3 regions of the Paenibacillus kribbensis genome follow, and region 2 is predicted to be linked to each of the others. Evidence: predicted binding sites of a transcription regulator. Region 2 holds the regulator's gene; each other region holds the start of a gene.
The links. The regulator LexA, encoded in region 2, represses DNA repair genes until DNA is damaged. The targets are predictions, from matches to a motif close to CGAACATATGTTCG.
Positions count from the first base shown of each region.

Region 1: recA (recombinase RecA) is a predicted target of LexA. The motif match lies at 1,719-1,732, and genes of this name have one in related genera.
Region 3: B4V02_RS09725 (DNA polymerase IV) is a predicted target of LexA. The motif match lies at 1,743-1,756, and genes of this name have one in related genera.

Region 1 covers NZ_CP020028.1:3,387,148-3,390,400, forward strand. Annotated here, with positions in the region: gene B4V02_RS14950 (regulatory protein RecX) at 1-366, opposite strand, end outside; gene recA (recombinase RecA) at 588-1,649, opposite strand; gene B4V02_RS14960 (competence/damage-inducible protein A) at 1,888-3,159, opposite strand.
Region 2 covers NZ_CP020028.1:2,490,555-2,493,807, reverse strand. Annotated here, with positions in the region: gene B4V02_RS11325 (hypothetical protein) at 1-54, opposite strand, end outside; gene B4V02_RS11320 (DUF896 domain-containing protein) at 179-385, opposite strand; gene B4V02_RS11315 (LysM peptidoglycan-binding domain-containing protein) at 493-873, opposite strand; gene lexA (transcriptional repressor LexA) at 1,064-1,690, shown strand; gene B4V02_RS26135 (hypothetical protein) at 2,020-2,190, shown strand; gene B4V02_RS26990 (hypothetical protein) at 2,229-2,357, shown strand; gene B4V02_RS26985 (hypothetical protein) at 2,583-2,714, opposite strand; gene B4V02_RS27210 (accessory gene regulator B family protein) at 2,705-3,157, opposite strand; gene B4V02_RS11300 (hypothetical protein) at 3,186-3,253, opposite strand, start outside.
Region 3 covers NZ_CP020028.1:2,170,744-2,173,996, forward strand. Annotated here, with positions in the region: gene B4V02_RS09710 (MFS transporter) at 1-182, shown strand, start outside; gene B4V02_RS09715 (hypothetical protein) at 542-727, shown strand; gene B4V02_RS09720 (Cof-type HAD-IIB family hydrolase) at 780-1,580, shown strand; gene B4V02_RS09725 (DNA polymerase IV) at 1,786-3,054, shown strand; gene B4V02_RS09730 (LysR family transcriptional regulator substrate-binding protein) at 3,133-3,253, opposite strand, start outside.

The sequences.
Region 1 (3,253 bases), 900 kb from region 2:
CAACACTTCATCTATAACAGCCTGACCCAGTTCCTTTTGCACCAATCGCTGCGCAATTTCCTGACGTGTACGCGGCTTTCGCCCCAAATAGTAGAGCGCATACACGTAACCCTGCTGCTTTTCATCTGCCAGAACGATATCTTCCAGTTCTTTTTTGTCGAACAACGTTCCTTTAAGCATATTGTATTTGATCATTACATCTTCCAACACGGACAGTGAATACGGTCCGAAATGAATGATGTATCTTCCACGTTTGCGTCCCTGTCCCTGCTCCACCCTGGTAATCATCAATTCTTCGTTATCCGGAAAATGAGAAATCCCTTGCTGCTCATTTTCGTTCGGGATATTTTCATCCTCATTGTGCAAATGCAATGTGCTTCCCTCACTTTGAAATTCACGAAAGCAGGCTGAGAGCGCCTGCCACGCAATAGTTAGATTCCTGCTGACAGAACAGACCGTGTTCGATGCAAAAATGCCCTGCACAACTAACTGTGCAGGGCATCAGAATTATGCTATTCAAACGGACTGTGCCATAATCCTCAGGCCACAGTTCACATGACAGAACAGAAACCAAGATTCAGCCAAGCTTATTCAAGCTCTAGCAATTCCTGTTCTTCCTTGGCTTCCTGTGCCAACTCTTCTTCTGTCGGTGGCGCAACTGTCGTAATTAAATTACTGGCCAACCGAATTTTTTGCTCGATTGTACTAGCAATGTTCGGATTTTCCTTCAAAAATTGCTTCGCATTCTCGCGTCCCTGACCAAGGCGCTCACCTTCGTAAGAATACCAGGCTCCGCTCTTGTCGACAATATCATGCTCCGTACCGATGTCGATCAAGCTACCTTCTTTGGAAATGCCCTCACCGTACATAATGTCCACTTCGGCCTGACGGAAAGGAGGAGCCACTTTATTTTTCACGACTTTAATACGTGTGCGGTTACCCACGATGTCGTTCCCCATTTTCAAGCTTTCAACACGGCGAACATCCAGGCGTACCGTTGAGTAAAACTTCAATGCACGTCCACCTGGTGTAGTTTCAGGGTTGCCGAACATAACACCTACTTTTTCACGCAACTGGTTAATAAAGATAGCAATGGTTTTCGATTTATTAATGGCTCCAGACAGCTTGCGCAATGCCTGCGACATCAAGCGCGCTTGAAGACCAACGTGGGAATCCCCCATTTCACCTTCAATTTCTGCCTTCGGTACAAGTGCCGCTACAGAGTCAATGACAATAATGTCTACTGCTCCACTACGCACAAGAGCCTCGGCAATCTCAAGTGCCTGCTCTCCTGTATCTGGCTGCGATAGTAACAACTCATCAATATTGACGCCCAGCTTGCTCGCATACGACGGATCAAGCGCATGCTCGGCATCGATAAAGGCGGCTTGTCCGCCTGTTTTTTGCACCTCTGCGATAGCATGAAGAGCTACTGTCGTTTTACCGGATGATTCCGGTCCATATACTTCAATAATCCGGCCTCTTGGAAAGCCACCCGTTCCTAACGCAATATCCAAAGCAATCGAACCACTGGGAATCGTTTCCACCTGCATGTGAGTGGACTCACCCAACTTCATAATGGAACCTTTACCGAATTGCTTTTCTATTTGACGGAGCGCCATATCCAGCGCAGCACGACGATCTGACAATAAACTCACATCCTTCATTGTTTGTACTTTAATAATACCTTGTTTTGACACGCTTGCCAAGCATTTTTTCGAACATACATTCGTTTTTTTTGCTCAGTCGGTTCTCTACTATAATTGCATCTGTCTCTTAAAATAAAAAAAGAACCGTAGGCAAAAGGCTCTGCAACGGTTCTTCCGATAGGATCATTATATCATGAATAGTCTATCAAAAACAACTTTATGATTCGCACCCTCTACATCATGAAGAGAGCTTCTCGTTCTCCATCAATCTGCGCCACAATCTGTATAGGATTGCTTTGACAGATCGCAGGCGGATTGCTTCACGGTTTCCACTCAGATTCAGCTCATATACTTCCGTTTCCTTGTCGCGTTCAGCGATACCGATGTATACCAGGCCTACAGGCTTGCGTTCGGAAAATCCAGGTCCGGCCACACCTGTAACTGAAAGTCCGAAATCGCTGTCCATGACTATTCTTGCCTGCTCTGCAAGCACAAGGGCCACTTCCTTACTCACTGCGCCGGGCGCATGATCCCCTTCCAAATAATCATAAGGAACGTTGAGCAGCTTCATCTTCATTTCATTGGAATAACACACAATGCCACCTTGAAACATAACAGAACTCCCCGGTACGGCAGTAATGTGTTCCATCAGCATCCCGCCTGTGCAGCTTTCCGCAGCACTAACCGTTAGCCCCCGCTTGGACATTAGATCCACGATGACCTTCTCCAGCGTAACATCCTCGCTTGCATACATATGTTCGGAAAGACGTTGTTGAATTTCTGCTTCGGTAGCCGTCAGCTTGATTAACGCTTCACTTTCACTCGCAGCCTTGGTGGATATGCGGATCGTGACTTCCCCTTCCTTGGCATAAGGAGCAATAGTCGGGTCCGTCTGAGACTGAATCAGATCTAGAAGCCGGGTTTCCAGTGCGGACTCACCAATCCCTGCAAATTTTAGCATTTTCGAATAAATCGGCATTTCCTTACCGCTCAATGCCTGCTGAAGCAGCCAAGGCTTCGCTTGATTTTCAAACATCGGTTTAAGTTCCTTAGGAGGACCAGGTAAAACCACATAAAATTTACCATCCTGTGCAATGGCGTCCCCTATAGCCAATCCGGTCTCGTTTTCAAGCGGGGTAGCCCCTTCAATAGACAGCGCCTGACGGCGGTTATTCTCGGTCATTACTACCCCACGGTTGCGGAAAAACTGTTCGAGCTTGTCCATGGCAAGACGATCTATATGCAATTTCCGCCCCAGTACAGCAGCTATCGCATCTTTCGTCAAATCATCCTGAGTTGGTCCTAGACCACCGGAAAACAAAATAATATCTGCACGCTTCTGAGCCAGTCGTACCGCTTCCTGAAGCCGATCCATGTTATCGCCAACTACGGTCTGAAAATATACATCAATTCCGATTGCGGCCAACTCTTGTGACAAATATTGAGCATTTGTATTCACGATTTGTCCAAGCAATAATTCTGTTCCTACTGCGATGATTTCAGCCTTCATTGTCTTTTCCTCCTGTACTGCAAATGTTGTGGGAATTATGTAAAGAAACAGCAATAAGTATTGTCCCTATTGCTGTTTCCATTAAAATTTATCC
Region 2 (3,253 bases):
TTTGTTTAAATGCGCTGTGTTTTTGCGTACTTTTCTTTCAAATGATCGGGCCATCTGTCAATTCCCTTCCCATATATATTGCATCAAAACGTTTGCTTGAAAGCTAATCTATATAGATACCGCGAAAGATACCTAAAAACAAAAGTCAAATTATGCAGGTCAAGCCGCCCTGGCGACATTAATGCTTAAGCCCGCCATTACCCTTTGGCGTATCATCGTCCACAAATTCAATCGTTTCAAGCTGTTGCCGAAAATTACGGCGAATGTTACCTAAATAAATTTCCCGAAGATTGGCACGCTCTGTAGTTTCTTCTTCCGTTAATCCCTCGGATTTTGCTTTGCGCGCTAATTCATTGATGCGCTGTACCAAGCTGTCTATATCCAAATTATGTCCCCTCCATAAAAGCAAAGATATAATACACTTTGACATGTAGAAAAGAGCTTGTCAAGGTTCCCACATCACGCCCCTAACAAGCCCTAACGGTGTATAGATCAGAAGTACGGAAGCTTGAGCACCTGACCTGCCTGCACTCCCCGATCTTCCAGCCCGTTAATCCGTACAATTCCTTCTATATATACTCGTGTATCCATTCGTTCCGGTTTATGTTTGATTGCAATCTGCCACAATGTGTCCCCAGGCTGTACTGTCAGCTTGGTTACCTCTACCTTCGGAACTGAAGGTGCTGCGAAAACTGTCAAAACGCCTGCACCTGCAATCCAAACAACAATAACTAGAATGAGAAGCTTAAGTAAGAGAGTATTGGTAATCATCTGTGCAATCAATTGTGAAAATCCTTTGCTCCCTTTCTTTTGATTCTCCTGCATCTTTTCTAAATTCATCGGAAAAATACTTTGATATGTGCTATATCTCATCATTGGCTGCGTCCTCCAAACGTTTGTTCTTATGTTTTTTCACAATATAACACGAACGTTTGTTTTGTTCAATAGACAACAGAACAAAAGTTCGCAAATATTTTTAGAGATTATTTAGAACTTATGTTTGTGCGAACGGAGGTTCTATGCTATAATTTTCCCAAACGTTACTAAATGGGGTTGATACGGTATGTCTAAGATTTCGAGCCGCCAGCAGGCCATTCTTGAATTTATCCGCAATGAAGTGCGTCTAAAGGGCTATCCCCCTTCTGTACGCGAAATAGGCGAGGCTGTCGGATTAGCCTCCAGCTCTACGGTTCACGGTCATTTGGACCGTTTAGAGAAAAAAGGACTCATCCGTCGCGATCCAACGAAACCACGGGCCATTGAGTTACTTGGCCAAGACGAGGCGGATAATAGCAATTTGATTAATTACTCCATTAGTCGTGTTCCCGTTGTCGGTAAAGTAACTGCCGGTCTTCCTATTACGGCGACAGAAAATATCGAAGATTACTTTCCTCTTCCCCAACATTTTGTTGGTGAGGATAAAATATTCATGTTATCTGTTGTAGGCGAAAGCATGATTGAAGCTGGTATTGCTAACGGTGACTATGTAATTGTACGTCAGCAACAAACTGCTGATAACGGTGATATTGTTGTAGCCATGACAGATGAAGATGAAGCAACGGTTAAAACCTTCTACAAAGAAAAAGATCATATCCGGCTTCAACCAGAGAACCCAGCCTTTGAACCGCTTCGCCTGAAGCATGTCAGCATTTTGGGCAAGGTTGTAGGACTCTTCCGGGACTTCCACTGATTTATCACTTTTTCTTCCCCGTTATTTTATCCACTACCTCAAAAACCGGCTGCCTAGGGCAAGCCGGTTTTTGATTGATTTTATGTTCATCTATGTAACTAATAACTATTCTTTCCTTTTCAGCAGCTATGGCTTAAACCATTTTATCAGCTATAAAAAACCTCCCTCTTTCAAAGGATCTTTCACTCATTTTATACCTATACGTTTTTTTATAAATTCTTAGAATCATAGGTATTCGCTTCTTTTTGCTTTCAATAGATTTATGCTTATACATTACTAGCACTATTGACATATGTATAAAGCAGACCTAAGCAAAGGAGACATGCCAGATGATCAGAAGTAAAGTCAAAACATATAAGCAGCGCATCGGAAAAAACCAATATCTGATCGTTAAAGTCTTTCAGGCTACAGCTGCTAAAGCAAAGAGCGGTAATGCCTTGGCTACCAATGCATTGAATATCAAAATTTCCAAGCGCAAGCGTAAAGATGAAGACGAGTAAGTTCAACCATACCTTCATTATATTTGAAGGGAGGTGATATGATGAGCAGAAGAAACAGAAGAAGAAGATTAAACATCCGTTCCAATCAAAGAGCCAACGCGCGTGCAGTAGGTAACGCGCTGGCTATTAACCTGTTTAACGTAAATGATGGACGACGCAGACGTTAATAGCCGTTGTCAGCAAAAAGCGGGAAGGATTCTTCCTGCTTTTTTTGTTCACACGTCCACTTTGCCACAGACTCCTCATGCTACTGCTAAAATGTATCGTCCTTCTTCGAAAAAATCCCTCAACGCTCAGAGCGCTAAGAGATTTCACATTTTAGTATGGTATCATATTGATCGAGAGCCCATTTCCACTTCCTTCTAAAAAGGAGCTCAAGACAGTCCAAATAATTAGTTCTTTTCTTTTTTCTTCAACTCTGCTGGTACTGGCTTAGCTCCAAATATTGTTTTTTCTTTTTTGGTTGATTCATCAGCGTATTTACCCAATTTTACATTCAATAATCTTGCCAATTTCATATCCATTTACGTTCACCTCCTCTCCATAAAGGCAGAATGCTGAAAGATTGTACAACACAGGATAGGGATATTATGGATGATTGTACGAAAAAATTCAACATGCAAATAAAAATACATATTAGTTTATAATATTTGTGATTCTCAGTCTTATTAATATAAATAAAATGATTCGGTGCATAAGCAATAAATATCAGCAATGAGCAAACATTAGTAATTAAAATTACCGACAAACTCAGGGGAATAAAAGGAATGATGGTGCATACTATCGTTGTAAAAAAAACACAGAAATTGAGGTTGGAAAAATGAATTCCTCCCGAGAATCTTCTAATTAGCATCAGGCTCCCAAGAGCCAATAATGCTCCGAAAAAATGTCCTGTAAACCATCCTATAATGGAAACAAAAATTATCGTTGAGATTTCAGTAAGTTTTATTGCAAGCGCATATTCCATCACCTCTAAACTTGTTGGACCATCAGGATCAGATCTCTTTATTTCTGCCGCGATGCGCCTGGATAGCGCTTCTAGCATCCTCATAATCCCCTTTCT
Region 3 (3,253 bases), 320 kb from region 2:
GATATCAGATGGCTGTCGCTTATACGGGAACGACGTTTCTCCCTCCGCTTTTTGGCATAATCGCTACACAGACGAGCATCAACTTATTCCCGTTTGTTGTGCTTGTTTTCCTTATTTTTATGCTGATGAGTGCAGAGGGGGTAAACCGCATTTTAAACCAACGAGAGAAAGTGAGGAATTAGGATGTTAGCGTACGTGTTATTATGTGCTGTCATATGGATTGGGACCTATCTATGTATGGTGATGTCTGGAGAGTCGATTGAAGTGAAACCGATTCGTTCGATTGACGATCTGTTTGAATAGAACACAACGTCAAAAAATAAATCTTGACATGTAATGCATTACAACGTTTACGATTGCAATGTAGCAAACAGCTTTCCCTAGGGCGGTCCCAATGCTACTAGTCTGGGAAGGGGTATAAATGCCGGGTTTACATCTTTCTTGACAAAGAAAAGTCACATCTTTGGTGTGAATACTTTGTAAAATGACATTATAAAGTTAGTGTATTTACTTTTGAACGCTTATTTAGGAGGTCGAATACATGATGTCAATCATCGTTCAAGCCGTTTTAGGTGTGTTTATACTGATTGGCGCATATTTTGCTGTTAGAGGTGTGACTGAATCTCCCCAAACATATATTTACGCCCAACGTTCACACGAGAGAATTATCCGTGGACTACATGGGAATGGGCATGGGAATGAAGGTGAAGGTGAAGGTGATACTTGATAAGGAAATCGCATTAGAACAGACAGATTATTAGAATACTAGGAGGACTTATATGCTTAAACTCGTCGTGACCGATCTGGATGGAACCTTTTTGAATAACAAAGGGTTATTTGATATTGATTTATTTAACCAGGTATATGACGAAATGCAAAAAAAAGATGTTGCTTTTGTTGCTTGTACCGGGAAGCAGTGCGAGAGAGTAGAGAAATTGTTCGGGGAGCATGGCAAAGGCGTCTGGATACTGGGGGATAGCGCAACAAGGATCAAGAAAGACGGGGAAGTTGTCAAGGAGTTTACGATTGAACATGATCTGGCTCAGCAAGCCATTGATGAGATTCAACGTTTTGATCCGGAAGTTACGATTATTGCATGTATCCGTGATACGGCTTATGTGCTTTCTACAATAAAAGATGAATTGTTCAATGTGGTTAAAGGCTCTTACGAAAAAGTGGTTAAAATCAATTCATTTAAACAAATTGACAGTGATTTTAATAAAATTACTGTTTTCGATATCAAAAGCCGAAGCTCTGCATTGAGAAAACATGTGGAAAATACGTTGCTGGGACAAATCTACATTGTCGATTCTGAACCCAAATGGGTGGATATTACCGCTCTTCACACACATAAAGGGGAAACAGTCAAAAAACTGCAGAATATGCTTGGCGTGACGTTTGAGGAAACCATGTCCTTTGGAGACGGTGAAAATGATGTGGAACTGATGAGTATTGCGAAGTACAGCTTTGCAGTTAGCAATGCTTGTGAGAATACTAAAAAGGCGGCCAGTTTTATTACAAAATCCAATGAAGAGAACGGGGTGTTATTAACTATTCAGAAGCTGCTGGATCTGCAGTAGGCAGAAAGCGAAGCAATTCCCATAGCCCTTTCTTACTACGGATTGTGTGCATTCAAAAGCGCTATGACCTGATCATCAGGTTCATGGCGCTTTTGACTTCATCTAATACAATCCTATAAATTACCTGAATACAGAACTAGTGTTTGGTCTTATAATAAATCAGGAATGTATGTTCGTATGTAATCGGTTTTTTGGAGGTGCAGTCATGACTAAAACAATTGAGCGGACCATTCTTTTGGCGGATTGCCAGTCCTTTTATGCCAGTGTAGAAAAAGCTTCCCACTCGGAGTATAAAAATAAGCCGCTTGCGGTAGCGGGTGACCCTGCACGCAGGTCCGGGATTATTCTGGCCGCATGTCCTATAGCAAAAAGTTTCGGGGTGTCTACAGCAGAACGGCTCGGTGAAGCTCTCAAGAAGTGTCCTGAGCTTGTGATTGTCCGGCCCCGTATGAAATATTATATCGATGTTTCCCTGGCAATTACAGATATATACAAAGAATACACCGACCTAGTGGAAGTTTTTAGTATAGATGAACAGTTTTTAGATGTTTCTGAAAGTTTAAAAATGTTTGGTGACCCTTTAGATATTGCAAAGGAAATTCAAGAAAAGGTTCTTTTGCAGACCGGAGTCTGGGTTAGGATTGGAATTAGTTCAAACAAAATTCTTGCTAAAATCGCAACCGATATATGGGCCAAAAAGAACAAGAATGGCATTTTTACACTTCTCAAGACAGATGTCGAGCAGTTGCTATGGTCGCAGCCGGTGAATAAAATGTTCGGCGTGGGCTCGCGCATGACGACCCATTTCGCGCGGCTCGGGATGACCACTATAGGGGATATCGCCAGAACACCGCTGCCGGAGCTGAAGCGCAAATTCCGTGCCCATTTCGGCAAGCAATCGGACATTCAGGCTGAGGTGATGTGGAGAACCGCTAACGGCCTGGACGACAGCCCTGTCGCTCCATATACGTTCAGCACCCCTCAGAAGTCAATCGGCCATATGATGACCTTGCCTAAAGATTATGTAGAGCCTCACGAGATCGAGACCATTCTGCTGGAGCTCACCGAAGAAGTGTGCCGGGACAGCCGACGCAAAGGGCATATGGGGTCTGTCGTTACCGTCGGCTGTATGTGCAGCCCGTATGAGGCGCCGACCGGATTCTCACGCCAAATGAAGCTGCCCGATCCGACCAACAATACGAATAAAGTCTACAAAGCTGTGAAGGAGATCTTCTATAAATTCTGGAACCATATGCCAGTGAGACGCTTGGGCGTGAGCCTGAGCGGTTTGACGAACGCGGAGACGTATCAGCTTTCCTTTTTTGAAGATCAGGAGCGAGCACGTTCTTTAGAGAAAGCCACGGACAGCATCAAGGATCGTTATGGCAACGCGGCGATCGTAAGAGCCTCCTCCTTAATGCAGGCCGGTCAGGCTCTGGAAAGATCCTTGAAAATCGGGGGGCATTATAAGTAAGACAAATAAAGAGCACAAAAAGCCGCGCAACCATCGGCGGCTTTTTGTTTTAAGGAATTAAGCTCTTGTCACAAGTCTTCACTTGGATGCATGCTTTTTCATGGTATCCATGAATCGTTGCATCTGCGGAGTGATCCATTTGTTTTTATGATACGCAAGTTGGCTCCACATTTGAATGCTGACGCAATCGGTATTGATG